3 regions of the Azospirillum sp. Marseille-Q6669 genome follow, and region 2 is predicted to be linked to each of the others. Evidence: riboswitches for the same ligand, from Rfam matches in the RefSeq annotation. Region 2 holds a riboswitch; each other region holds the start of a gene.
The links. A riboswitch is a leader RNA that binds a small molecule or an ion and turns the genes downstream of it on or off. The one in region 2 is predicted to bind cobalamin.
Positions count from the first base shown of each region.

Region 1 (9,584 bases), on a different contig from region 2:
CCGGGGCGGGTGCCACGCCGACCTTTGCCGACATCGACGGCGACGGCGACCTGGACATGCTGGTCGGCATCCAGAGCGGCGACTCGATCCTCTATCGCAACGTCGGGACGGCGACGACGCCCAGCTTCACGCTGGAAGGCACCAACCCCTTCGGCCTCGGGAACGTCGGCTCCTATTCCTACGCCGTGCCCACCGTCGCCGACATCGACGGCGACGGCGACCTCGACGTCTTCATCGGCAACGCCTACGGCAACACGATCTTTTATCGCAACGTCGGAACGACGGCAGCGCCCAGCTTCACGCTGGTCGGCACCAACCCGTTCGGCATCGGCCAGAACAATTATGCAGCTCCGACGTTTGTGGACATCGACGGCGACGGCGACCTCGATCTCTTCGTCGGCGGCATGTACGGCAACGTCAACTTCTACCGCAACGTCGGGACAACGGCAGCGCCCAGCTTCACGCTGGCCGGCAACAATCCGCTGGGCCTTGCGAACATCGGCGGCGAAGTCCGGCCGGTCTTCGCGGACATCGACGGTGACGGCGACCTCGATGCCATCATCGGAAACAACAACGGGGACGATGTGGTCTTCCGCAACGTCGGAACGACGGCGGCGCCCAGCTTCACGCTGGTCGGCACCAACCCGTTCGGCCTCAAATCCCACAACTATCAGGTTCGGCCAACCCTCCTGGACATCGACGGTGATGGCGACCTCGACCTCGTGATCGGGAATGGCGGCAACATGGTCGTCTACCTGCAGGCGCCCCCGCCGCCCGGCGCGCCAAGCAGCCTTGGCCTTGCCGCCGCGTCCGACAGCGGCGTGGCCGGCGACCGGATCACCAACAGCACGACTCCCGTCATCACCGGCTCCGCCGCGTCCGGAGCCACGGTGGTGCTGTACCGGGGCGCCACGGCGATCGGCACCGCCACCGCGGTCAACGGGCAGTGGACCATCACACCGACCGGCACCCTCGCACAGGGTAGCCACACCCTGACCGCGACGGCCACCCGCGAGGGAAGCACCTCCCAGGCATCCACCGCTTTCACCCTGACCATCGACACGACGGCGCCGAACGCTCCGGCGGTGACCTCGGCGGCGCTGACCAACAGCACGACGCCGACCCTCACCGGCACGGCGGAGGCGAACAGCACGGTCACCGTCACGGTGGGTGGGGCGACCTACACAACCACGGCCGCGTCGGGGACCGGCGCCTGGAGCGTCAACCTGTCCTCGGCCACCCCGGCCTCGGGCACGCTGAGCCTGAACGCCAACGGCACCAACCCCGTGTCCGTCACGGCGACCGACGCCGCGGGCAACGTCTCGTCGGCGGGGACGCAGACGCTGACCATCGACACCACCGCCCCGAACGCCCCGGCGGTGACCAGCGCCGCCCTGACCAAAGCCGTGAAGCCGACCATCAGCGGCACGGCGGAGGCGAACAGCACGATCACCGTCACGGTCGGCGGCGCCACCTACACGACCGCCGCGTCGGGAACCGGCGCCTGGAGCGTCAACCTCGCCACGGCCACCCCGGCCTCGGGCACGCTGGGGCTCAACGCCAACGGGACCAACGCCGTGTCCGTCACGGCGCACGACGGTGCCGGCAACGTCTCCTCGGCGGGGACGCAGACGCTGACCATCGACACCACCGCCCCGAACGCGCCCTCGGTGACCTCGGCGGCCCTGAGCAACAGCGCCACTCCGGTGATCGCCGGCACGGCCGAAGCGGACAGCACGGTCACCGTCACGGTCGGCGGGGCGACCTACACCACCACGGCGGCTGCGGGAACCGGCGCCTGGAGTGTGGATCTGTCCACGGCCACCCCGGCCTCGGGCACGCTGGGGCTCAACGCCAACGGGACCAACGCCGTGTCCGTCGCGGCGCGCGACGCCGCGGGCAACGTGTCGTCGGCGGGAACGCAGACGCTGACCATCGACACCACCGCGCCGAACGCGCCCTCGGTGACCTCGGCAGCCCTGAGCAACAACGCCACTCCGGTGATCGCCGGCACGGCCGAAGCGGACAGCACGGTCACCGTCACGGTCGGCGGGGCGACCTACACCACCACGGCGGCTGCGGGAACCGGCGCCTGGAGCGTCAACCTCGCCACGGCCACCCCGGCCTCGGGCACGCTGGGCCTCAACGCCAACGGGACCAATGCCGTTTCCGTCACGGCGCGCGACGCCGCAGGCAACGTGTCATCGGCGGGGACGCAGACGCTGACCATCGACACCACCGCGCCGAACGCGCCCTCGGTGACCTCGGCGGCCCTGACCAAAAGCACCACTCCGGTGATCGCCGGCACGGCCGAAGCGGACAGCACGGTCACCGTCACGGTGGGCGGCGCCACCTACACCACGGCCGCGTCGGGATCCGGCGCCTGGAGCGTGGACCTGTCCTCGGCCACTCCGGCCTCGGGCACGCTGGGCCTCAACGCCAACGGCGCCAACCCCGTCTCGGTCACGGCGCGCGATGCCGCCGGCAACGTGTCGTCGGCGGGGACGCAGACGCTGACTGTCGACACCACCGCGCCCACCGCGCCCTCGGTGACCTCGGCGACGCTGACCAACAGCACGACGCCGACCCTGACCGGCACGGCGGAAGCCGGCAGCATCGTCACCGTCACCGTCGGTGGGGCGAAATACACCGCCATGGCGACCGGCGGAAACTGGTCCATCGACCTTGCCACCGCGACGCCGGTAACCGGTTCGTTGAACCTCAACGCCAATGGCACGAACGCCGTCTCTGCCACCGCCACCGACGCGGCGGGCAACACGTCGTCCGCCGGCACCCAATCGTTGACCATCGACACCACGCTGCCTAGCGCTCCGGCGGTGACCAGCGCCGCGCTGAGCAACAGCACGACGCCGACCCTCACCGGCTTGGCCGAGGCCGGCAGCACCGTCACCGTCACGGTGGGCGGCGCTACCTACACCACGACGGCGACGGGTGGGCGTTGGTCCATCGACCTCGCCACGGCGACGCCAACCATCGGCTCGCTCAGCCTCAACGCCAACGGCGCCAACCCGATCTCTGCGACGGCGACCGATGCCTCGGGCAATGTCTCGGCGCCGGGCACGCAGTCGCTGACCATCGACACGACAGCGCCGGACGCTCCGAACGTCACCACGGTGCTGAGCAACAGCACGACGCCGACCCTCACCGGCTTGGCCGAGGCCGGCAGCACCGTCACCGTCACGGTGGGCGGCGCTACCTACACCACGACGGCGACGGGTGGGCGTTGGTCCATCGACCTCGCCACGGCGACGCCAACCATCGGCTCGCTCAGCCTCAACCCGAACGGTGCCAATCCCGTCTCGGCCACCGCCACCGATGCTGCGGGCAACACCTCGATCCTGGCACGCAGTCGCTGACCATCGACACCACGGCGCCCAATGCTCCGGCGGTGACCAGTGCGGCGCTGAGCAACAGCACGACCCCGACTGTTGCGGGCACGGCGGAGGCTGGCAGCACCGTCACCGTCATGGTGGGTGGGGCGACCTACACCACCACCGCGACGGGTGGAAACTGGTCCATCAACCTCGCTACCGCGACGCCGACCGCTGGCTCGTTGAACCTCAACGCCAGCGGCGCCAATCCCGTCTCGGCCACCGCCACCGATGCCGCGGGCAACGTCTCGGCGCCGGGCACCCAATCGCTGACCATCGACACCACGCTGCCCGATGCGCCGACCGTCGCCACGGCGCTGAGCAACAGCACCACCCCGACCCTCACCGGCACGGCCGAAGCCGGGGCGACGGTGACGGTCACGGTGGGCGGCGCCACCTACACCACCACCGCGACCGGCGGGAACTGGTCCATCGACCTCGCCACGGCGACGCCGACCGCCGGTTCGCTGAGCCTGAACGCCAACGGCGCCAACCCGGTCTCGGCCACGGCGACCGATGCCTCGGGCAATGTCTCGGCGCCGGGCACCCAATCGCTGACCATCGACACCACGCTGCCCGATGCGCCGACCGTCACCACGGCGCTGAGCAACAGCACCACCCCGCCCCTCACCGGTTCGGCCGAGGCCGGCAGCACCGTCACCGTCACGGTGGGCGGCGCCACCTACACCACCACCGCCACGAACGGCGGCGCCTGGAGCCTCGACCTCGCCACGGCCACACCGGTCACCGGCACGCTGAGCCTCAACGCCAACGGCGCCAACCCCGTCTCGGCCACCGCCACCGACGCGGCGGGCAACACCTCGATCCCTGGCACGCAGTCGCTGACCGTCGACACCACCCCGCCGACGGCCACCGTGCTGTTCGAGGACGACAGCATCGACGCCATCGAGCAGTCCAGCACCGCCTTCACCATCAGCGGCGGCGAGGCCGGGACCAGCTTCACCTGGACGATCACCTCGACCGGCGGCGGCCAGGTCACCGGCAGCGGCGTGATGAGCGGTCCGACCATGCGGGTGACCGGGCTGGACCTCTCCGGCCTGGGCGACGGCACGCTCACCCTGACCCTCGGCCTGACCGACCCGGCGGGCAACGCCTCGCCGCCCTTCACCGCGGCGACGCAGAAGCTCACCGCCACCGCGGAGAAGCCCGCCCCGGTCGCCCCGCCGCCGACGGCCACCGTGGACGGCGCCACCGTCAACGGCTCGATCATCACCGGCAGCGACGGCAAGCGCGTCACCACCGTGACCATCGCGGCGACCAACAGCAACCGCGTGGAAGACACCAGCACCGCCAACGCCGACCTCGCCGACGTGCCGGTGGTGCGCGAGCAGGTGGTCGACCGGCAGACCGGTGCGGTGTCCACCGTCACCACCCTGACGGTCAGCGTCTCCAACGGCGTGGCCGTCACCACCAGCGGCAGCGCCGAGCGGCAGACCGCCGCGGAGGCGCAGACCGGGCTGACCGGTCTGATCGCCGCCATCGAGGCGCGCACCGACGCCGGCACGGCCTCGCGCGGCAACCTGACCGGCGGCGGCGACGGCTTCCTCTCGGTGCTTTCCGCCCAGGCCCAGCTCCTGGTGCGCGCCATCGACTTCAGCACGCCGGGTGCGACCGCCGGCCAGGCGGTGCAGACCAAGGTGACCGGCAACACGCTGGGCGGCACCGGGGTCGCCAGCACGGCGCCGACCGCGGTGGTGCTCAACACCTCGGCGGCGGCGGGTCCGGTGACCATCCAGCTCGACAACGTCGAATTCGCGGCGGTGGTCGGCAACGCCACGCTGGTCGGCGGCGACGGCGAGCAGATCGTCTACGGCGACGACCACCAGCAGTACATGTACCTGGGGGCCGGCGACGACATCCTGCACGGCGGCGGCGGCAACGACACGATCGCCAGCGCCGGCGGCAACGACACGCTGTACGGCGACGACGGCGACGACGTGGTGATGGGCGGCGAGGGCGACGACTGGCTGTTCGGCGGCGAGGGCAACGACCTGGTCGGCGGCGGCGTCGGCAACGACGCGCTGTTCGGCGGGACGGGCCGCGACATCCTGTTCGGCGAGGACGGCGACGACACGCTGACCGGCGAGGAGGGCGAGGACACGCTGTCCGGCGGGGCGGGCAACGACCTGCTGTTCGGCGGGGCTGGCAACGACTTCCTGATCGGCGACGCGGGCGACGACACGATCAGCGGCGGGGCTGGCAACGACGTGGCGCTGGGCGGGGCGGGGCGCGACCTGATCGGTCTCGGCGCGGGCGACGACCTGGCCAGCGGCGACGGCGGCGACGACACGCTGTTCGGCGAGGACGGCAACGACACGCTGTTCGGCGGGGCGGGCAACGACCTGCTGAACGGCGGGTCGGGCAACGACGTGCTGTTCGCCGACGGCGGTGCGGACACGCTGTGGGGTGGCGCCGGGGCGGACGTCTTCGCCTTCGGGCGGGCGTCGGGCGGATCGGTGGTGATGGACTTCCAGGCGGGTGTGGACCGTCTGGCGCTCTACGACGCCAGCATGGACCTCGGCGCGGTGATCCGCTCGGCGCGGGTGGAGGGCGGCAACACCACCCTCGACGTCGGCGGAGGCAACCGCATCACCATCCTCGGCCAGACCGGCAACGTCGCCGGCTGGTTCGGCTGAGGACGCATACACGCGATACGAAACGGCGGGTGCCGGGGCCTTTGGGCTTCGGCACCCGCCGTTCTGCGTCGGCTTCCCCGAGCGGAGGGGGGCGGACTAATCCGTAGGGGTCTTTGCCGCCGCGGGGTTATCGGTTGGATGATGGTTTACCCGATCGAACGAATCCCCGGAGCCATTCCGCCATGCCGACATTGCCGCACGGATCGCCCGACCGCGGGCTGAAGCCGTTCATCCTCGCCATTCATCGCGAAGCGCTGGAAACCGCCGCGGCCAAGGGGCTGACCGGCACTCTGGCGCAGGTCGCCGCTCTCCAGGACACCGCCAGCCTCGCCTCGGCCAAGGCCGGGCGTCTCGTCACGGAGGAGGAGGTGATGCGCCTGCTGCTTCGGGAGCGCCGCGCCCGTAAGATCCATGAGGCAATGGGAACCGCACCGGTCGCACCGGTCGCACCGGTCCGGAAGCCGGTGGCGGCCCCGTCCCGATTCCGCCTGGGGCGCTGGCGGACCGTGGCGATGGGCATGGCCCTCTCGGCGTCCGCCGGACTGGCTGGAAAGGTCCGCTTGTAGGAAACGGGCGGTGTGCGGTCCGCCGGTACCGAGTGAGTACGCCCATTGCCCTGTTGAGTGAGGCGCGGGGCGCACTGAGGCTGTCGCTTCCCCGCTGTTCGGCACGAAACACACAATGGGAGGTCTCATGTCCGTTCGCCTGGATCGCCGCCAATTGCTGCTCTCCGCCGGAGCCGCCGCGCTGGTGCTGGCCGTGGCGCCGCGCTTCGTCCTGGCCCAAACAACAGGGACCCAAACAACAGGGGGCCAGACACCGGGCGGCAAGGGATTCACGCTGCCGCCGCTGCCCTACGCGCCCGCCGCGCTGGAACCGCACATCGACGCGACGACCATGAGCGTGCATCACGGCAAGCACCATCAGGCTTATGTCGACAACCTCAACAAGGCGCTCGCCAACCACGGCGACCTTCAGGCGATGCCGCTGGCCGACCTGCTGAAGCGCGTCCCGGAACTGCCGGAAAGCATCCGCACCGCGGTGCGCAACAACGGTGGCGGGCACGCCAACCACAGCATGTTCTGGAGCATCATGGGGCCGAAGGCGGGCGGTGCCCCAGACGGCGAGGTCGGAGCGGCCATCGCGCGCGACTTCGGCAGCTTCGACGACTTCAAGACCCGCTTCAACACGGCGGGGGCCGGGCAGTTCGGCAGCGGCTGGGTCTTCGTCACCGCCGACCCGTCGTCGGGCAAACTCGCCATCGCCGCCCGCCCGAACCAGGATTCGCCGGCCATGGAGGGGGTGCCCGTGCTGATGGGCAACGACGTGTGGGAGCACGCCTATTACCTGAAGTACCAGAATCGGCGCGCCGACTATCTGGCGGCCTGGTGGAACGTCGTCGACTGGGGCGCGGTGAACCGCCGCTACGCGGCGATCCGCAAGGGCGAACTGGTGATCTGAGCGGCCAGCCTGACCTAAAACGGAAAAGGGCGGCGGGGATGTCCCCGCCGCCCTTCCTGCGAACCGTCTGGTCCAGTGGCCCGATCAGGCGCCCTGGTGCAGGCGGACGTTGAACAGCGGGCCCTGGCTCTGGCGGCGCAGCGCCTTGGCGACAGCCAGCACGGCGAGGTCGGCCAGCGGCTCGACAATGATGACGGTCATGTAGGCGGCGCCGAAGGAGGCGACCTCCGTCATGGTCTCGGCGGTGAAGCCGTGTCCGTAGAAGGCCCAGAAGGCCACCCAGGCGACGATGCCGCCCTGGTAGGCGGTGGAGAGGGCGAGCGCCTGCGAGTACTTCAGGTCGACATAGGGGGTGGCGTCCGGAACGATCCGCTTCGCCAGCAGGCTGATGCCCCACAGCGGGACCAGCAGCGTGGTGACGTTCATGCCGTACTGCGGCAGGTCGAACGGCGCGAAGAACAGGCCCTGGATCAGCAGGCCGGCGGCGAGGCCGATGGAGGCCGCACCGGCTCCGAACATCAGGAGCAGCGTCGAACCGAGGATCAGGTGAACCTCCGACACGCCCACGGGGTGGTGCGGGAACACCTCGAAGAAGCTGAAGACCAGCGCGGTGGCGATCAGGCTGCGCAGCACCAGCGGCGCGACCCCGCCGTTGTTGCGGACGTCGTCGCGCGCCAGCTTGCCGGCCATCGCGAAGCCGCCGGCGGCCGTCGCGTAGCTGAGAGCGATCTTGGCGCCGTCCACGACGCCGGGTTCGATGTGCATGCTCTATGCCCTTTCCGAGTCTGCCATGCGTTGGGAGGGCGTCGTTGCTGGCAGGCACCGGCATCGCAACCCCCTTGGTCCCCTTGGATGGGCGCACCGGAGGGACGGCTTGCGGAAGACGGGCGGCCTTTAGGCCGGACATCGGCAAGCGACCACCGGGGCACCCCGCCCGAGGACGTACGTTCGGTTACGGCAGGTCTCCTGGCTTGCGGGTCAAGGCGGCATCGTCCGGCCTTCCCGGCGCCCGTTCCCGCAGGCGGCGCCAGTGACACGGAAAGGACGAGGCCGCTCACCGCTCACAGTTGCGGGGGCAGCGCCGGATTTGCCGTTTCCCCCCGATCGGGGCGACGCACCGGCTTCCCTCTTAGCCCCGCGACCGGAGGGCGCGGGGAACCATAACCGGCGCCAGGGTAGGGGCGGGGTCCCCCGCCGTCAAGAGGGGGATGGCGACCCATCGGGGGAGTCGCACGGCTTCCTTGACACCGCTCCCGCGGAACCGACAAGGTCCGGCGGACTGCGCGAGGCCGGATCAACGGGCGAAGGACGGGGTTGCGGGCATGCTACCGGTTCATTTCCTGACCATCGTGCTGAACGGCGATCCCTTCATCCGCTACCACCTGGAGGTTTTCCGCCAACTTCCCTTTCCCTGGCATTGGCACGTCGTGGAAGGGGTGGCGGAGCAGGTCCGCGACTCCTCCTGGTGCGCGCAGCGGGGTGGGCGCGTTCCGCAGGACCTTCACCGCGACGGCCGCAGCAGCGACGGGACGTCGGCGTATCTCGACCGCATCGCCGCGGAGGAGCCCGGGCGCGTGTCGGTCTACCGCAAGCCGCCCGGCATGTTCTGGCAGGGCAAGGTGGAGATGGTGACCGCGCCGCTTGCCGCCATGACGGAGGAATGCCTGCTCTGGCAGGTCGATGCGGACGAGCTTTGGACGGCGGAGCAGATCACCCGGGCGCGCCGGATGTTCCTCGATTCGCCGTCGCGCACGGCGGCGCTGTACCTCTGCCACTTCTTCGTCGGCCCATCCTTGGTCCTCGACCGGCTGGACCAGTACGGCAATTACCGCGCCTACGAATGGCTGCGCACATGGCGGTACCGGCCGGGGGATTTCTGGCACTCACACGTCCCGCCCCGGCTGATGCGCCCGCAAGCCGATGGCGCCGCCGTCGATCTCGGCGCGACCAACCCCTTCCTGCACGAGGAGACGGCGGCGGGCGGGCTGGTCTTCCAGCATTTCGCCTACGCGACGCGGGAGCAGGTCGCGTTCAAGGAAATCTATTACGGCTACGACGGCGCGGTCGAGCGGTG
Region 1 is NZ_CBCOOP010000006.1:72,943-82,526, reverse strand. It holds gene ACWPXE_RS28950 (Ig-like domain-containing protein) at 1-3,377, shown strand, start outside; gene ACWPXE_RS28945 (Ig-like domain-containing protein) at 3,410-6,049, shown strand; gene ACWPXE_RS28940 (hypothetical protein) at 6,232-6,615, shown strand; gene ACWPXE_RS28935 (superoxide dismutase) at 6,743-7,510, shown strand; gene ACWPXE_RS28930 (energy-coupling factor ABC transporter permease) at 7,595-8,275, opposite strand; cobalamin riboswitch at 8,450-8,688, opposite strand; gene ACWPXE_RS28925 (hypothetical protein) at 8,833-9,584, shown strand, end outside.
Region 1: another riboswitch for cobalamin. It lies ahead of ACWPXE_RS28930 (energy-coupling factor ABC transporter permease); the one in region 2 lies ahead of cobW (cobalamin biosynthesis protein CobW).

Region 2 (9,584 bases):
CAGATAGGCGGCGCCGAAGTCGGCCCGCGCGGCCCAGTCGCCGCGCGCGATCAGGCCGGGCAGCGCCGTGCCGTAGGCGCCGGGGGCCGCGCCGAAGACCCGCGCGCTGGCCCAGCGCTCCGCCTCCGCCGCCGGGGTGCCGCCGGTTTCCAATTCAGCGCGGTCGGTGCGGAGCGCGGCGGCGACGGGGTTCACGTCGTCGGGCTCGTCCTCCGCCATCACGGCGCGGACGGCCTGATCGAACAGGGCGATCTGCTGCGGGAAGACGTCGCGGAACAGGCCGGAGATGCGCAGAGTCACGTCCACGCGCGGACGGCCGAGGACGGAGGCCGGCATCACCTCGAAGCCGGTGACCCGGCCGGAGCCGTTCTCCCACAGAGGGCGCACGCCGAGCAGGGCCATGGCCTGGGCCAACTCGTCGCCGCCGGTGCGCATGGCCGGCGTGCCCCAGCAATCCACCACCAGCCGCCTCGGCCAGTCGCCGTGGTCCTGCAGGTAGCGGGTGATCAGCGCGTCCGCCGCCTGCCAGCCCAGCGTCCAGGCGGTCGGCGTCGGCACGCCGCGCGGGTCGAGCGCGTAGAGGTTCCGTCCGGTGGGCAGCGTGTCGGCCCGCCCCCTTGCCGGGGAACCGCCGGGGCCGGGTCTCACGAAGCGCCCGTCCAGCCCGTCCAGCAAGGCGGCCATCTCGGCTTCGCCGCAGGCGTCCAGCGCCGGGGAGACCTCCTCCGCTTTGCCGAAGCGGGCGACGGCGGCGAGCAGGCGGGCGCGGCGCTCCGGCTCCGGCGTGGTGCCGAAGACATGCAGCCCGTCGCGGATCTGCATCTCCTTGATGTCGCAGAGATGGGCGTCGAGGCGGCTGAGGATGGCGTCGGGGTCGTCGTCGGGCCGGAGGTTGCAGTCGGCGGCGACGCCGGAACTCCAGGCGAGGTCCAGGATGGTCTGCCGCAGCGTGCCCAGACGCCGCGGGTCCAGCCCAGTCGCCATCGAGTATTCATCGATGGCCGTTTCAAGCGCGGCAAGGTCGCCGTGCAGCCCGGCCTCGACCGGCGACGGGGTCAGATGGCCGATCAGGACGGCGCCCAGCCGGCGGCGCGCCTGCACACCCTCGCCGGGGTTGTTGACGATGAAGGGGTAGAGGCAGGGCAGGGGACCGGCGACGATCTCCGGCCAGCAGTCGGCGGACAGGGCGACGGCTTTGCCCGGCAGCCATTCCAGCGTCCCATGCGCCCCCACCTGCACCAGCGCGTGGACGCCCAGAACATGGCGGAGCCAGAGGTGGAAGGCATAATAGCCGTGGCTGGGTGGCGTCTCCGGATCGTGGTGCTGGGTGGTGGTCAGCGGGCCGTGACCGCGGCTCGGCTGCACGGCGACGGCGACGTTGCCGCAGGTCAGCACCGTGAAGCGGAAGGCGGTGCCGTCGGAATGCGGGTCGGCCCCCTCGTCGCCCCAGGTGGCGGCGATGCGGCCACGGACCTCGGCGGGGGCGAGGCGGCGGTAGTCCTCCAAACTCAGCGCGGCGGTCGTGCCGCCAGTCAGCGTCTCCATCAGGGCGGCGGACCCGGCGGGAAGCCCGTCCAGCGCGTAGCCCTCGGCGCGCAGCCGCTCCAGGATGCTGACGACGCTCGCTGGGGTGTCGAGGCCGACCGCGTGCCCGATGCCGCCGCCCGGCCCCGGATAGTCGGACAGCACCAGCGCCAGCTTGCGCCCGGCCCGCGGGGTGGCGCCCAGCCGAACCCAGGCGGCGGCCAGATCGGCGGCGAAGGCCACCCGGTCGGGCACCGGGCGAATCAGCGTCGGAGCGAACTCCAGGTCGGGGTCCAGCGCCCCTTCGGCCTTGAAGGCGATGGCACGGGTCAGGATGCGCCCGTCCATCTCCGGCAGCACGACGTTCATGGCGAGGTCGGACGGCCCCATGCCGCGGGCGGAGCCGCGCCAGCCCTCCTCCGGCGTGGTGGACAGCACCGCTTGCAACACCGGTGTGCCGTTGGCCTCCAGCGGCGACCCGTCCTCGCGCGCCGCCGAGAAGCCGGTCAGGTTCATCACGACGGCGGCGTCGCGGGCGGTCAGGGTGGCGCGCATCCAGGCGGCGCAGTCCGGCTCCTTCAGGCTCGCCACGAACAGCGGCAGCGGGGCGAGGCCGCGCGCGGCCAGCGCGTCGCACAGCGCGTGCACCGGTTCCAGATCGCCGGCCAGCAGGTGGGAGCGGTAGAAGACGACCGGCGCGCATGGCCCGGTGACGTGGCCGGACCAGCCCTCATAGACGCCGAAGCGGGGGACCGGCGCCGGCTCGCGCCAGGGGCGGTCCTGCCCGCTCAGAGTGGCGGCGTAGGCCAGCAGGTTGGCCATGTTGTCCGGCCCGCCCTCGGTGAAACCGCGCCACAGCCGCTGCGCGGCCTTGGCCGGAACCGTGCCGTAGCCTTCCAGGGCGGGGTTCGGCTGGGCGCAGCCGGGCAGCACGGCCAGCGCCACTCCGGATTCCCGGCAGGCGGCGGCGACATGGTCCAGCCCGTAGCGCCAGTAGCCCGCCCCGCCGAGCAGGCGCAGCACGACCAGCTTCGCCTTGCGGATCACGGAGTCGACGTAGAGATCCACCGACAGCGGGTGCCCCAGCCGCGCGAGATTCGCCAGCCGGAGGGTCGGCATTGTGTCGCGGTGGCGCTTCCAGCAGGCGGCGAGCGCCGTCAGGTCGCTGTCGGAGAAGGACAGAACGACGAGGTCCGCCGGACTCTGCCCCAGATCCACGGCCTGGGGGCCGGCGTCGAGGTCTTCCTGGCGGGCGGCGAGTAGGTGCATGACCGAGAGCTTTTCGAAATGTCCCTCTCCCCTCTGGGGAGAGGGCTAGGGTCAGGGGGGGCGCGTGGCGGAACGTCCGGCGTAAGCGCACCCCCCTCACCGGCCCTGCGGGCCACCCTCTCCCCAGAGGGGAGAGGGTTGTGAAGGCCAAAAATCACTCCAGCGCCGCGGTCACGGCGTCGCGGTCCAGGCCCGTCTCGCCGATCACCACCAGACGGCTGCGGCGCGGCTCGTCGGGCTTCCAGAAGCGGTCGAAATGGGTCTGGATGCGCGTCCCTACGCCCTGCACCAGAAGGCGCATCGGCTTGCCCGGCACGTCGATGAAGCCCTTCAGGCGCAGCACTCCATGGGCGGCGGCGACCCGCTCCAGCGTCTTCGCCAGCGCCGCCGGGTCGGGCTGCGGGCCGAGTTCCACGACGAAGCTGGTGAAATCGTCGTGATCGTGACCCTCCTCCTCGTCATGGTGGCTGGGGCGGTTGGCGAGGTCGTCCTCGGCCCCGGCCCCGACGCCGAGAAGCACCACCGGATCGACCTTGCCGTTGCTGGCGCGCAGGATCTTGGCCTCGCGCCCAGTGCCGCCCTCTGCCATGGCGGCGCGGATCAGGTCCTCGACCTTCGCCAGATCGGCGGCCTCGACCAGATCGGTCTTGTTCACCACGATCAGGTCGGCGCAGAGGAGCTGGTCCTCGAATACCTCCTCCACCGGCGTCTCGTGGTCGAGCTGTCCGGCCTCGGCGGCCTGGGCGGCCAGCGCCGCCGGATCGGGGGCGAAGCGGCCCTCCGCGGCGGCGGCGGCGTCGACCACCGCGACCACCCCGTCCACCGTCACCCGCGTCTTGATCGCCGGCCAGTGGAAGGCCTGGACGAGCGGCTTCGGCAGGGCAAGGCCGCTCGTCTCAATGATGATGTGCTCCGGCGGCTGGGGGCGCGACAGCAGCTTCTCGATGGCCGGGACGAAGTCGTCGGCGACGGTGCAGCACAGGCAGCCGTTCGCCAGCTCGATCACGTCGTCCTCGGTGCAGGTCGGGTCGCCGCAGGCGCGCAGGATCTCGCCGTCGATGCCGACATCGCCGAACTCGTTGATGATCAGCGCCAGACGGCGCCCGCCGGCCTGCTCCAGCAGGCTGCGGATCAGCGTCGTCTTGCCGGCGCCGAGAAAGCCGGTGATGACGGTGGCCGGGGTCTTCCCGGCGGACGGACGGAGGGCGGCGCGATGCGTCATGATCTGGTTTCCCTGTCTCCGCCACACCCGGCGGATTGGATGAGTTTCGGTCTGGCGGCAGGTTTCCTGGCTCGCGGGTCGTTGCCGCGCCTCCCGCCTTCCCGGCCTGTCGGCCCGTGGCATTTCCGGAGGCGGACTCGCCGCATACAGTTGCGGGGGCAGCCGCGGCCTTGGACCCCATCCGGATCCGCACCGCATTCCCTATTATCCCCGCGCCTTCACGGCGGACGGGGCACCGTCGGGGGCGCAGAATTGCAGGCGGACCCCCGATTTGCAAGCGGCCATTTGGCGCCCGGATAGCGTGCCATCGAACCCGGAACGGTCCGCCCATCCCGCCGTTGGTGTGTCGGAAGATCGGTACAGTCTGTCTGGAAAGCTGACACTCCGAACCGCGTGCGATGCTGTCGCCGCCTTTGATGAATTCAACAGTTTCAATGAACTAACGAATTTCCCCGCAATTGGCATGCCCTGTGCTTATATCAGCTCAACCAAAAACGCGGACCGGCAGACGACGCGGACGAACAGGGAGGGAAAAGCGGCACCCATGGCCGACGACATCATTCTGGAAGCGCGCGGACTCTCGAAGGAGTTCAAGGGCTTCATCGCGGTGAAGGAGGTGAACCTCCAGGTTCGCCGCGGCACGATCCACGCGCTGATCGGCCCGAACGGCGCCGGCAAGAGCACGGTCTTCAACCTGCTGACCAAGTTCCTGACGCCGACGCGCGGCCAGATCCTCTACAAGGGGCGCGACATCACCGCCATGAAGCCCGCCGACGTGGCGCTGCTCGGCATGGTGCGCTCCTTCCAGATCTCCGCGGTCTTCCCGCACCTCAGCGTCCTGGAGAATGTCCGCGTCGCGTTGCAGCGCCCGCGCGGCACCAGCTTCCATTTCTGGAAGCCGGAGGCCAGCCTGCACGACCTGCACGACCGCGCCGAGGAACTCATCGAGGCGGTGAACCTGACCCCCTGGGCCGGCCACACCGCCGCCGAGCTGCCCTACGGCCGCAAGCGTGCGCTGGAGATCGCCACGACGCTGGCGCTCGACCCGGAGGTGATGCTGCTCGACGAGCCGCTGGCCGGCATGGGCCACGAGGACATCGAGGGCACCGCCGCCCTCATCAAGCGCGTCTCCGCCGACCGCACCATTCTGATGGTGGAGCACAACCTGTCGGTCGTTGCCCACCTGTCGGACACCATCACCGTGCTCCGCCGCGGCGAGATCCTGGCCGAGGGCGCATACGACGTCGTATCGCGCAACCCGCAGGTCATGGAAGCCTATATGGGGACGGGTGAGGTGGGCCATGCCTGACGGTGCGACCGTGAAGACCGCGATGCTGGAGATCCGCGACCTCCAGGCCTTCTACGGCGAAAGCCACGTGCTGCACGGCGTCAACATCGACGTGCGCCAGGGCGAGGTGGTGACCCTGCTGGGCCGCAACGGCGCCGGTAAGACGACCACCATGCGCTCCATCATGGGCATCGTCGGCAAGCGCAACGGCTCGATCCGCTTCCAGGGCAAGGAGCTGATCGGCATGGCGCAGCACAAGATCCCCCGCCTCGGCATCGGCTATGTCCCGGAGGAGCGCGGCATCTTCGCCTCGCTCAGCGTGGACGAGAACCTGATGCTGCCGCCGGTGGTGAAGTCGGGCGGCATGACCGTGCCGCAGATCTACGAGCTGTTCCCCAACCTCCAGGGCCGCGGCACCACCCAGGGCACGCGCTTGTCCGGCGGTGAGCAGCAGATGCTGGCCATCGCGCGCATCCTGCGCACCGGCGCCGACCTGATCCTTCTCGATGAGCCGACCGAGGGCCTCGCCCCCGTCATCATCGAGCAGATCGGCGTGGCGGTGCGCAAGCTGAAGCAGCGCGGCTTCACCATCGTCTTGGTGGAGCAGAATTTCCGCTTCGCCGCGACCATCGCCGACCGCCATTACGTGATGGAGGAAGGCCATGTCGTGGACATGATCCCCAACGACCAGCTCGCCCAGAACATGGACAAGCTGCACACCTATCTGGGTGTCTGACCCGTTAACCCCCCCCTCTGCTGAACACACTCAAAACAAAGCCAATCGAAGGGAGTTTGAAATGCTCAAGACGTTGCTTTGCGGGACCGCATTGCTGGCGCTGACCGCCGGGGCCGCGCACGCCCAGGTCTCCAACAACGTGATCAAGATCGGCGTGATGAACGACCGGTCCGGCATCTACGCCGACCTCGCCGGCGAAGGCTCGGCCATCGCCGCTCGTCTGGCGGCTGAGGAGTTCGGCGGCAAGATCGCCGGCGCGCCGATCGAGATCGTCGTCGCCGATCACCAGAACAAGGCCGACATCGCCGCCAACACGGCGCGCGAGTGGATCGACGCCGGCAACGTGGACGTCATCGCCGACGTGCCGAACTCCGCCGCGGCGCTGGCCGTCCAGGGCATCACCAAGGACAAGAAGCGCATCTTCCTGATGTCCGGCCCGGGCTCGACCGACCTCAGCGGCAAGTCCTGCAGCCCCTACGGCTTCCAGTGGACCTACGACAACTACGCCATGGCCGCCGGCACCGCCCGCGCGCTGGTCGAACAGGGCAAGAAGAACTGGTACTTCATCACCGCGGACTACGCCTTCGGCCACTCGCTGGAGGATGAGACCTCGAAGATGGTCAAGCAGCTCGACGGCAAGGTCGCGGGCAACGTCCGCCATCCGCTGGGCAACGCCGACTTCTCGTCCTACCTGCTTCAGGCCCAGGCCTCGAAGGCCGACGTGATCGGCCTCGCCAACGCGGGCGGCGACGCCACCAACGCCGTCAAGCAGGCGTCGGAGTTCGGCATCACCCAGTCGGGCCAGAGCCTCGCCGGGCTGCTGCTGTTCATCAGCGACATCCACGCGCTGGGCCTCCAGGCCTCCCAGGGCCTGCTGCTGACCACCGGTTTCTACTGGGACACGGACGAGCAGACTCGCGAGTGGACGAAGAAGTTCGAGGCCAAGGCTGGCCGCAAGCCGACCATGGTCCAGGCCGGCGTCTACTCCGCCGTCCGCCACTATCTGAAGGCGGTCGAGGCCGTCGGCTCGGACGATGCGGACAAGGTCGCCGCCAAGATGCGCGAGACCACGGTCAGCGACATGTTCACCAAGAACGGCAAGATCGCCGCGAACGGCCGCATGTTCCACGACATGTATCTGGCCCAGGTGAAGACCCCGGGCGAGTCCAAGGCTCCCTGGGACTACTACAAGATCGTGAAGACCATCCCGGCCGAGCAGGCGTTCCTCGACCCGGCCAAGAGCGGTTGTTCGCTGGTGAAGTAAGGTTCTGAAACGGGCACCCCTTCCGGCCTCCCCCCGCTTTGCAGGGGGAGGGTTGGGTGGGGGCCCACCCCAAGCACCCAATCAAAAAATCAAAAGTCCGATACACAGGGAGGGACGGTCATGTTCGACTTGCTGGGGGTGCCGCCCCAGGTCCTGTTCGGCCAGCTTCTGCTCGGCCTCATCAACGGGTCCTTCTACGCGCTGCTCAGCCTTGGGCTGGCGGTCATCTTCGGCATGCTGAACGTCATCAACTTCGCCCACGGCGCGCTCTACATGATCGGCGCCTTCGTGGCGTGGCTGCTGCTGACGAAGCTCGGCCTCGGTTACTGGTGGGCGCTGGGCCTGTCGCCGCTGATCGTCGGGTTGCTGGGCGTGGTTCTCGAAAAGACCATGCTGTCGCGCCTCTACAAGCTCGACCATCTCTACGGCCTGCTGCTGACCTTCGGCCTCGCCCTGATCATGGAAGGCGCCTTCCGCCATTTCTACGGCGTGTCGGGCCAGCCCTATCCGATCCCGGACGCGCTCAAGGGCGGCCAGAACCTCGGCTTCATGTTCCTGCCCAACTACCGCGGCTGGGTCGTCGTCGCCTCGCTGATCGTCTGCTTCGGGACGTGGTTCGCCATCGAGCGGACGCGGCTCGGCGCCTACCTGCGCGCTGCCACGGAAAACCCGGTGCTGGTCCAGGCCTTCGGCATCAACGTGCCGGTGATGATCACCGCCACCTACGGCTTCGGCGTCGCGCTGGCCGGACTCGCCGGCGTGCTGGCGGCACCCATTTATCAGGTGTCGCCCCTGATGGGCTCCAACCTGATCATCGTCGTCTTCGCGGTGGTGGTGATCGGCGGCATGGGCTCCATCCTCGGCGCCATCGTCACCGGCCTGGGGCTGGGGCTGCTGGAGGGCCTGACCAAGGTCTTCTACCCCGAAGCCTCCAACATCGTGGTGTTCGTCGTGATGGCGATCGTCCTTCTCATCAAGCCTGCGGGCCTCTTCGGACGGGAGCGCTGAGCCATGGCCACCCAAAGCAAGACGACCGGCATCAAAGCGGCCGACACCCAGACGACCACCATCGCGCTGCGCCGTCCGGGGCAGGACAGCACCCGCAACGCCATCATCCTCGGCATCGGGCTGTTGATCGCGCTGGCCGCACCCTACGTGCTGTACCCCGTCTTCGTGATGAAGGTGCTGTGCTTCGCGCTGTTCGCCTGCGCCTTCAACCTGCTGATCGGTTTCGCCGGCCTGCTCAGCTTCGGCCACGCCGCCTTCTTCGGCGGGGCGGCCTACATCACCGCCCATTCCGCCAAGGTCTGGGGGCTGGGGCCGGAGGTCAGCATCCTGCTCGGCATGGGCTTCTCCGCGCTGCTGGGCCTCGCCTTCGGCGCGCTGGCGATCCGCCGTCAGGGCATCTACTTCGCCATGATCACGCTGGCGCTGTCGCAGATGGTCTTCTTCATGGCGTTGCAGCTCAAGTTCACGGGCGGCGAGGACGGCATCCAGGCGGTGCCGCGCGGGCATCTGTTCGGGGTGATCGACCTGAACCAGCCGTTGGCCATGTACTACTTCGTGCTGGCGGTGTTCCTGGTCGGCTTCGCGGTGGTCTGGCGCGCCGTGCACTCCCCCTTCGGCCAGGTTTTGAAGGCGATCCGCGAGAACGAGCCGCGCGCCGTGTCGCTCGGCTACCGGACGGAGCGCTACAAGCTGTTGGCCTTCGTGTTGTCGGCGAGCCTCGCCGGTCTGGCCGGCGGGACCAAGGCGCTGGTCTTCCAGCTCGCCTCGCTGACCGACGTGACGTGGCAGATGTCGGGCGAGGTGGTGCTGATGACGCTGCTCGGTGGCATGGGCACGCTGCTCGGCCCGGTGGTGGGGGCGGCCATCGTCGTCACGCTGGAAAGCTATCTGGCCGCCACCAGCATGCCGGTTCCGGTGGTGATCGGCGCCATCTTCGTGGTCTGCGTGCTGGTCTTCCGCCGTGGTATCGTGGGCGAACTCCAGGCCCGCTTCGGCCGTCGCTGAACGTCAAGAACCGAACGGCATAAAAAGCCAAAATCAGGAACCGCAAGATGGATCAACCGCCCCCTGGTCAATTGCTTTCTGATCAGCCGCTTTCTGATCAGCCGTTGTGGACCCCGTCGGAGGCGCGCGTGGCCGCCTCCAACCTGACGGCTTTCCGGCAGGCCGCGAGCGCCCGCTTCGGGCTGCGGCTGGACGATTACGACGCGCTCTACGACTGGTCGGTCGCCGGCAAGGAGGATTTCTGGCGCTTCCTGTGGGAGTGGGCCGG
Region 2 is NZ_CBCOOP010000001.1:2,103,445-2,113,028, forward strand. It holds gene cobN (cobaltochelatase subunit CobN) at 1-2,793, opposite strand, end outside; gene cobW (cobalamin biosynthesis protein CobW) at 2,948-4,015, opposite strand; cobalamin riboswitch at 4,055-4,270, opposite strand; gene ACWPXE_RS09300 (ABC transporter ATP-binding protein) at 4,560-5,324, shown strand; gene ACWPXE_RS09305 (ABC transporter ATP-binding protein) at 5,317-6,039, shown strand; gene ACWPXE_RS09310 (ABC transporter substrate-binding protein) at 6,101-7,303, shown strand; gene ACWPXE_RS09315 (branched-chain amino acid ABC transporter permease) at 7,424-8,311, shown strand; gene ACWPXE_RS09320 (branched-chain amino acid ABC transporter permease) at 8,315-9,316, shown strand; gene ACWPXE_RS09325 (acetoacetate--CoA ligase) at 9,364-9,584, shown strand, end outside.

Region 3 (9,584 bases), 530 kb from region 2:
GCGACGATCAGGTCGGGGTTGAGCGGCAGGATTTCCTCCGCCGTCCCGTGGTTGACCAGCACCCCCGCCGCCAGCGCCGCGACGGTGGAGGCGCGGGGATCGCGCGCCAGCCACGTGACCGCGGCGAGGCGCTCCGGCCCGACGAGCCGCAACAGCAGCTCGTCGGCGCAGAGATTCAGGGAGACGATGCGCTGTGGTTTGATGGGCGGCTTTGCGGGCGGCGCCTCCCACGCCGCCGCCGGCCCTCCCGCGATCAGCAGGAGGGCGGCGGCCAGCCCGAGACGGAAGGGCCTCACAGCGACAGCCGCAGCCCGAGATACCCGGCCCGTCCCGGGGCGCCGTAGGTCCAGACCTCCTGGTACCGGCGGTCGAACAGGTTCTCCACGCGCCCGAAGAGTTCGACCCCCTCGGACAGCGCGTAGGACCCGGCCATGTTGACCAGCGTGTAGGGGGCGAGGCTCACGACCTGCCGGTTGTAGAAGGGGTCGTAGGCCCAGTCGCTGGACCGACCGTTGTAGACGACGCCGAGGTTGGCGTTCGCCCGGTCCTCCAGGAAGCGGTGATTGACGGTCAGGCTGGCGAGCTGCTTGGGCCGGCGCACCAGCTCCGCCCCCGTGGAATCCTCGCCGTCGGTCCAGGTGTAGGAGCCGCGGACGGTCAACCGGTCGATCGGCTCCACCGACAGGCCAAGCTCGAAGCCGCGGATGTGGGACTCGCCCGGCATGTTGACGGAGGTCCGCCCGGTGCCGGTGATGAGGTCGCGGATGCGCTGGTCGAACCACGTGCCGTCCACGGAGGCCCGCGTCCCCCACAGCGACTGATCGAAACCGGCGTCCCAGCCGCGCGCCCGTTCCGGCTTCAGGGTCGGGTTGCCGGCGTAGGTGGCGGTGTAGCCGTACAGCTCGAACAGGGTGGGATTCTTGACGCCGGTGCCGTAGGAGGCGCGCAGCTTCGTCCCGCTGTCTTCGATCAGATAGGCCGCCGTGGTGCGCCATGTGGTGGCGTCGCGGAACAGGTCGTTCCCGTCGTGGCGGACGCTGCCGGTCAGGGTCAGCCGGTCGAACAGGCCCAGCTTGTACTGGCCCACCAGCCCGGTGGAGCCGATGGAACGGTCGAAGCTGGAGAAGCTGCTGCGGCTGATCGCCTTGTCCTCCTCATGCTCCACGGCGGCGGTCAGCACATGGTCGGCGGGGCCGCTGTTCAGAGTGAGGTTGGTCTGATAGTCGGCCTTGGTCTTGCGCCCGTCGTAGCGGCTGGTCACCGTCTTGGCGTCGTCGCGGTAATCGCGCTGCTGGCGGCCATGGGTCAGGCCGACGATGTGCTCCCACTTTCCGTCGAGAAGGGCGATCTTGCCCTGGACTCGCCCGAAATATTGCTCCCCGGCGGTGCTGGTCCCGTCATCGACGGCGCCGCGCCCGCCGACGAAACCGTCGGTGTCGGCGTGGAAGCGGGTGTAGCGGCCGGTCACCGCGATCTCGCTGCGCTCGGTCGGGCGGACGGCGGCGTTTCCGGTCAGCGTGCCGTTGCGGTAGCCGTCCTTCTCCGGGTTGCCGAGCCGCGTGTCGGCGACCGACACGCCGTCGCTGGTGACGCCCTGGCCGCTGAGGAACAGGTCGTAGCGGTCGGTCCCGGTGCCGAAGGAGGCCCGCCCGGCGGCGGTGCCGAAGGACCCGCCCTCGACGGCGGCGCGGAACCGGGGGGCGCCGGCGCCGCGGCGGGTCACGATGTTGACGACGCCGCCGACCGCGTCGGAGCCGTAAAGCGCGCTCTGCGGGCCGCGCAGCACCTCGACGCGCTCCACGTCGCCGGCCAGCAGGTTGGCGAAGTCGTATTCGGAGCCGGACGCCGGATCGTTCACCTCGATCCCGTCGATCAGGACGAGCGTCTGGTTGCCCTCCGACCCGCGGATGCGGAGCTGGGTCAGGGTGCCCATCGGGCCGGTGCGGTTGACGGCGACGCCGGGCACCGCGCGCAGCGCGTCGGACAGCAGACGGGTCTGGCGCTGCTCCAATTCCTGGCGGGTGATGACGGTCAGGGCGCTGCCGGTTTCCTCGGCGGCCGTGGGGACGCGGTTGGCGATCACCGAGACCGGCGGAAGCATCGTGATGGTGGTGGAATCGGCGAAGGCCGATAGGGGAAGCGCAAGGCTTCCCAGAAGGGCGGCGAAAGACGCCGTCCGGTGAAGGCGGGGAACGCGGACACTCATTGAGACCTCGGGCGGGACGCCGGTGGCACGTCACCGCGAACGAAGTCCCACCGGACGCTCCGCGAACGGACTCCCGGTTCGACGACCTTCGGTGCACCCCGCCCGAACGTGTTCGCGTGTGACCACGACTGACGGCAGGTCTCCTGGCTCGCGGGTTATCGTCGGCCCATCGCCTTCCCAGGATCGCGATCCCAGTGGCATTCCGATGGACGACTCGCCGCTTACAGTTGCGGGGGCAGCCCCGGCGTAGGACCCTCGCACGACCAATCGCCGTGGGGTCCGCACCGTGTTCCCATTTTCAGCCCTTTCGGGCAACCGTCGGGTGCGAAGCTACGCGGGCGGAACGGCTCCGGTCAAGCCGCAATCCGCCCGTCCTCGCCCGGCTGCTGTCAGAGCGTGGTTCTCGGCCCGATCGCCGCCCCATCCGGCATGGGCGGTACCATTTCCTTGCAATTGCCGACGCAATAGGTCTGCGCCTCGATCCGGCCGCCGCAGGATTTGTAGCAATCATTGTAATCGGAGGAGCAGGTGAGGTTGCTGTAGCAGCTGGGGTCCCGGTCGAAATCGCTGAACGTCTTGATCTTCTTCTTGTCCACATCTTTGGGCAAGGAACGGAGATAGGACTGATATTCGCCCTGGGCGCGGGTCGTCGCCTCGGCCCGGCAGGTCTGAACGGCCAGTTCCTTTGCGGATTGGCAGATCGTCTGTGCCTGCTTGCACTGGGCGACACAGAGCTTTCCCGCCTCGCTGACGGGTGGAAAATAGCTTGCGACCGTCTCGAAACGCGGGCCGCAACCGGCCAATCCGGCCGCCAGCAGGCAGCCGAGCAGAATGGAACGCCGCATCATTGTGGGTGTCCTGCCGTGAATTTCCGTCAATCGCTACGAACAACCCGCCGGTGCGGAATCATCCATGGGCAATGCGGAATTCGCAAAGCCGGCTCCCGTCTGGAAATCCGGCAACCCTTGGGCGATCAACCGGCTGGTGTCGGCGCCTGCGGCCTTCGCATCGATCACGGCCCGCAAAGGCCACTTCCCCCTCTTGTCGACGGGCGGGGGCCTGACTACATGACGGTTGAGGTCCGGGCCCCTCTGGCAGCGTCGCCCGGCGCTGTGATGTCGGACTTCCCATAGAGCCGTTGCCTTGGCGCGGCCTTGCGGAAGCTGGCCCTGTTCTTCCCCCTGGGTCCCGCTCCCCCACAAGGTCCACCGCCGGACGACGGCACCCGACGGGCCTTTGGGAGACATCGACATGGACCGCACCGAACCAACATCCTGACCGACCGCCACGTCTCCACGGCAAACGATGGAGGCGGGTGTCCTGACGCGCCGCGGCCGAGCCGTCGTGTGCGCTTTTCCGGTGACCGCAGACCTTGCGGTCACGATTCCAGTCCGGGCCCCTCTGGCCGATGCGTCCCGCCGTGGCGCATCGGTGATGTCGGACTGCTCATGTGACGATCGAAGTCTCCGCTTGCGGGAGCGGAGGGCATGAAGCAAGGGACAGTTCCATGGACCAAATCGTTTTAATGTGGGCCGGCTTCGCCGTCTTCGTTGGCGTGCTTTTGGCCTTTGATCTTGGTGTATTTTCCAAGAAATCCCATGTGATCTCCGGCCGCGAGGCGCTGATGCGCTGCGCGGCCTATTCCACGCTGGCGATGATTTTCGCTGCCGGCGTCTTTCATTTCCAGGGCTCCGAGAAAGGGCTGGAGTTCCTGACCGGCTACCTGATCGAATACAGCCTGAGCGTCGACAACATCTTCGTCATCGCGCTGATCTTCACCCATTTCGCGGTGCCGCCGCAGTACCAGCACCGGGTGCTGTTCTGGGGCATCCTGGGCGCGCTGGTGATGCGCGGCGTGCTGATCGTGGCGGGGACGGCGCTGATCCAGGAATTCCACTGGATCATTTACATCTTCGGCGCCTTCCTGATCTTCAGCGGCATCAAGATGCTGATGTCGGTGGACGACGAGCCGGACATGGAGAACAACCGGATCGTCAAGTTCGTCCGCTCCCGCTTCCGCATGACCGACGGCTACGAGGGGCAGAAGTTCTTCGTGATGCGCGACGGCGTGCGGATGATGACGCCGCTGTTCCTCGTGCTGATTCTGATCGAGTTCACCGATCTGGTCTTCGCCGTGGACTCCATCCCGGCGGTCTTTTCGGTGACCACCGACCCGTTCATCGTCTGGACCTCCAACGTCTTCGCCATCCTCGGCCTGCGCGCCCTCTATTTCGCGTTGGCCTCGATCATCCACCGCTTCCATTACCTGAAATACGGCCTGTCGCTGGTTCTGGTGGTGGTCGGCGCCAAGATGATGATGGTGGACATCTACAAAATGCCGACGGCGGTGGCGCTGGGCATCACGGCCTTCCTGGTCGGTGGCTCCATCGTCTTCTCGATGCTGAAGACCCGCGCCGAATCGGCACCGGGTGCCGCGGACGGCGAGGCCCGCCGCTGGTGGGTGCCCGGCAGCCCGGCGAAGGGGGCCGGGGGCTCCACTCCGGCCTCCTCCAGCGAGGCGGCCGCGGTGTCCTCGGACGGCAAGGGCCAGTAACACGCCCGCTTCACGGGCAGACGAGAAAGGCGGGGCGTCCGATCCGGTGGATCGGGCGCCCCGTGCGTTTCCGGGCGAGGGCATCCGCAAAAGTAGTAATACCGGCTGGGCAGCGACGATGATGTGGATGTGCGGGGTGGATCGCGCCCCGCTTGGCGGTTGACGCCAATCCTTTCCAACCCACGGAAGAGACATCCATGTTTGCCAGCACGCAGTTTATCGGCACGCAACCGGCCTCCATCTCCCTTTCCGCTCTCCCCGTCCCGTCGGGACCTTTGTCCGGCCTGCTTCATGCCGCCCGCGACGAACTCGTCGGCTTGGCGGCCGGCCGGGGGGTGGCGCTCTCCGTCGAATTCGACATGCCGGCGCTGGTGCGCGTCAACGAGGCGGCGGTGGCCGCGGGCTCCTGGGAGCCGATGCTTCCGGCGGCCCATCCGGCCTGCCGTTCCCTGATGCCGGCCAACGCCTTCTGGATCTGCGGGAGAGCCTCCTCCGGCGACGTGGTCACCGCCCAGGCCGGGCTGCTCTACGATTGCACGACGCAGTCCATCGGCGACCGCTTCAACGCCATGACGGTGTTCTACGACGAGCCCGCCGTGCAGGCTCCGGAGGGCGAATGGTGCACCTGCACGTCCGACACCGCCAATGGTACGCGGGGGCAGGTGGTGTGGACGAACGCGGGATGGACGCGACCCGATTTCCAGGGCCGCGGCCTGTTCCCGATTTGCCAGCGGGTGAACAAGCTGGCGGCGTGGCTGCTGTGGTCGCCGACCTGGTTCATCTCGGTCGTCGATCCGGATATCGTTCCGGTCTGGGCGGAGCGGAAGATGGGGCCGCGCCACATCGACGACGAGCCGGCCATCACCTACAACCAGATCGGCCTGAAGACGCTGCCGATGCACCTCGTGCGCTTCAGCCGCGCGCAGTTCCTGGGCGATCTGGCGCAGCTCGCCGCGGACCTCGCCCAGGCGGCCTGAAGGGCCGGTTCATCCGGCTCAGGAATCGATCAGCGCCAGCAGGGCCTGACGGCGATGGCCCAGTGACCAGCCGAACAGGAGGTGCCGGTAATTGACGGGCGGCCGGGGAAGTCCGGTGATCACCAGATGGTTGTACACCGGCTCCCCGCCCTCCACCGCCTCCCGGTATTGCGCGTCGATGGCCTGGGCGTAGGCGCCGTGCACGTCTTCGAGGTGGGGCTTGCCGATGTTCTGGTCGGCCCAGCGGTCGCCGAAGACCCGGCGGGTCGGCTCCCCGATGTAGCGGAAGCACAGCGGTCCGCCGTCCCGCGCCGTCAGGATGACGCAGCGCGGCAGCAGACCTGTGCTTTTCAGGTCGTCGTGCAGGCCCGGGCCGAAGGTCGGGTGCCGCTTCCACAAGGCGACCATGTCCTGGTGCCAGTCCAGCGCCGTTCGCAAGGGCTGGCGGTGGATGTCGACATGGGTTTCCGCCGGTTGCTGGGGCGGCGGGGCGCCGTGGCCGCCGCGCAGGATGTTCACCAAGCCACGGGCAAGCGGCCAGGACCTGCGGTCCCTGCCGGTGCGATCCTTCAAGGAAGCGGTCAGTGACGGCGTGATGGGCAAGGCGTCCGTCACTCCCCGACCCCTTTCCTCGGCGACAGAAACTCCGACGCCATCGCCTGATAGATCCGCCGCGCCGCGTCCAGGGCCACGCTTCCCGCCTTGGCTCCGGCGGCGAGCATCCGCTCGGTCGGCTTGCTCGGCAGGGCCTTCGGCATCGCCGCCTCGAAGGCGTCGGCCGCGCTGTCGAAGCGGGCGACGGCTTCCCGCAGCGCCATACGCTCCAGGACCGCCACGGCATCGTTCAGCAGAGGGGCCACCCTGTCGGCGCGGTTCCCCTGGTCGGCCATCGCGGTGCGGCACGCCCGCAATTTGGCGAGAACACCCTCCAAGCCTTGCGCGGGGGTCGCCGCCATGGCGTCCAGGGCTTGATGGAGGTCCGCGTCCCGCGCGGCGCGGTCCTGCGCCATCGTTTGCACATGCCGCTCCAGGCGGATCAACGCGTGATCGCGGTCGGGCGCGGGGGGCGCGGCTGGGCCGATGCCCGCATGATCGGCGGCGGATTGAAGCCGGTCGAGGAACAAGGCCACACCCTCCCCGAGGGCCAGGGCCTTGGTGTCCTCGACGATTCCCTCCTGGCAGAGGGCGTGGGCAAGGCGCGCCTCGCGCGCCGTCGTCAAGGGGAGCTGCCGGATCATCAGACTCGACAATTCGCGGATGCCGCCGTTCAGGAGGTCGAAGGCGTGGGGGCCGCTCGGCGGGTTGGCGACGATGTCGGACATCCCCTCCGCGGCCCGGGTGAACAGCGTGTCGCGCCGATCGAACGCCGTGTTCAGATCGAGAGCGGCGTCCGACCCGCCGCCGCCGTTCGGTCGTCCAGAGCGCATCCTGCCTGCCTTTCCGTGGTCCTGAAGACGATGGCCCGCCAACTCTGGTCTGTCCGCCGCAGGACATGCCTCAACGGATGGGCATGGCAGTATTTCACAATGCGGAGTTGTCAACAACCCGTGCGTTCAATTGGTCGGGATGTGTGCGCTGAATGAATGCGCATCAAAGCTGCGACCGGGATCGTTGCGGCCGACGTGCCGTGGACACTTGGTCATCATGACGACGCTCTCCCCCTTGTTCGGTGCGTCGTCCTCTCCATATGCCATCCCAGTGGATGGTTATAGGATGGTGAAGGGATGTCTGAGAACGCCCGCGATCAGAAGCCGAAGGCCGGGGACAGCGAGAAGATCACGATCAATCTCGGCTATGTCGATCTCGGCCACATCGATCTGCTGGTGCAGGAGGGATTCTACGCGAACCGCACGGACCTCATCCGCACCGCCATCCGCAACCAGATCGACCGCCATGGCGACGCCTTGCGGCAGGCGGTGACGCGCAAGCGCGTCGATCTCGGCCTGCGCCATTACAGCCGCGGCGATCTGGAGGCGGCACGGGATGCCGGGGAGATGCTCGACATCCGTGTCCTCGGGCTGGCCACGATCGCCCAGGACGTCACCCCGGACCTCGCCCGCGCCACCATCGCTTCGATCGCCGTGCTGGGGGCGCTGCACGCCAGCAGCGCCGTCAAGGCGGCTCTTGCGGACCGCATGCGCTGAAGGCGCAAGGCCGCATTTCCGAAAGACGATTTCCGAAAGACGACGGGCGGGGCCATCCCGAACGCCCCCGTCCGAGCACAGAAAGCACCCGACATGACCGACCACATCCCTGCCGGAATGGCCGAGGCGTTGCGCCTCACCCGGGCCGGCGACCTCACCGGGGCAACCGCCCTCATTCAACGCCTGCTGCGGGGGACGTCCGGGACGTCCGACGCGCCTCCCGGTGCCGGCCCGACCGTCATCGACGTCGAGCCGCTGCGGGTGGACACCCCGCCGGACCTTCCGGACGCGCCGCCGCGCCACGCCGCGGCCTTCAAGCCCGCCGGCGCCTTTACCGGGCGGCTCCATCCCGGACCGCGGGTTGGCCTGGGCGAGACGCTGCGCGGCCTCGCCGCCCGCGCCATGCCGGGGGGACTCGACCTTGGGATGGGCGGCGTTGCCCGTCCGGCCGCCGATCCGTTGCCGGACGGCGCCTCCTTCACCGCGGCGTCCCATGGCAACGCGGCCGGGACGCGCTCCTACAAGCTTTACGTTCCGGCCAACCGCCGCGACGGGCAGCCGCTTCCGCTGGTGGTGATGCTGCATGGCTGCACCCAGTCGCCGGACGATTTCGCCGCGGGCACCCGGATGAACCAACTGGCGGAAGAGCATGGCTGTCTGGTCGTCTACCCGGAGCAGCCGTCCTCGGCCAACGCCCAACGGTGCTGGAACTGGTTCAACCCCGCCGACCAGCGGCGCGGCGACGGCGAGCCCTCGCTGATCGCGGGGATCACCAGACGGGTCATGAGCGACCATGCCGTCGACGCCGACCGCGTGTTCGTCGCCGGGCTCTCGGCCGGCGGCGCGGCGGCGGTCATCCTGGGAGCGGCCTATCCCGATCTCTACGCCGCCGTTGGGGTGCATTCCGGCCTTCCCCAGGGCGCCGCTCATGACCTTCCCTCCGCTTTTGCCGCCATGCGTCAGGGTGGTGGAGCGACGGGGCGGCCGTTCGCCCGGCCGGTGCCGACCATTGTCTTTCACGGCGACCGCGACAGCACGGTTCATCCGCGCAACGCCGACGACGTGATCGCGCAATCCGGGGCGAGTGCTGCGGGGGCGCGGACGACGGTGGAGCATGGCCAGGTACCGGGTGGGCACGGCTACACCCGTCGCCTCCACATGGATGCCTCCGGTCATGCGATGTGCGAGCAGTGGACCATCCGGGGCGCCGGACACGCCTGGGCGGGAGGCAGCCCAGCCGGTTCCTACACCGACTCGCGGGGGCCGGACGCTTCGCGGGAAATGCTGCGATTCTTCCTCGAAAACCCACGACGCCGCTCATCCGCGTCGTAAAGGCCGCTGAAAAGGGCGTTTACGATCACATGGAAACTTAGTGCGCTTACCGGCCGTGCGTCCGGAAGAACCCGTTGAGCGCATCGAACGGTTCGGCCTCGCCGAGGGCGTCGAAGCGCCCGTGGTCGGCCAGCATGCGCGCCGCCCGCAGGAAGCCGCCCCAGGCGGCGCGGTTGAGGCCGCTGCCCAGGCTGATGCGCCGGACGCCCAGGGCGGCGATCTGCTCCACCGACAGGCCGATGGGGGACGAGACCAGCAGGTTGAGCGGCTTCGGATGGACGGCGTCGACCGCTGCCTTGATGACGTCCGGGGTCCGCAAGCCGGGTGCGTAGAGGACATCGGCTCCCGCCGCGGCGTAAGCCGGCAAGCGA
Region 3 is NZ_CBCOOP010000001.1:1,570,009-1,579,592, reverse strand. It holds gene ACWPXE_RS06945 (ABC transporter substrate-binding protein) at 1-296, opposite strand, end outside; gene ACWPXE_RS06940 (TonB-dependent receptor plug domain-containing protein) at 293-2,206, opposite strand; cobalamin riboswitch at 2,323-2,541, opposite strand; gene ACWPXE_RS06935 (hypothetical protein) at 2,596-3,054, opposite strand; gene ACWPXE_RS06930 (TerC family protein) at 3,714-4,760, shown strand; gene ACWPXE_RS06925 (hypothetical protein) at 4,958-5,737, shown strand; gene ACWPXE_RS06920 (hypothetical protein) at 5,756-6,352, opposite strand; gene ACWPXE_RS06915 (hypothetical protein) at 6,349-7,164, opposite strand; gene ACWPXE_RS06910 (CopG family transcriptional regulator) at 7,462-7,881, shown strand; gene ACWPXE_RS06905 (extracellular catalytic domain type 1 short-chain-length polyhydroxyalkanoate depolymerase) at 7,975-9,213, shown strand; gene ACWPXE_RS06900 (isocitrate lyase/PEP mutase family protein) at 9,260-9,584, opposite strand, start outside.
Region 3: another riboswitch for cobalamin. It lies ahead of ACWPXE_RS06940 (TonB-dependent receptor plug domain-containing protein); the one in region 2 lies ahead of cobW (cobalamin biosynthesis protein CobW).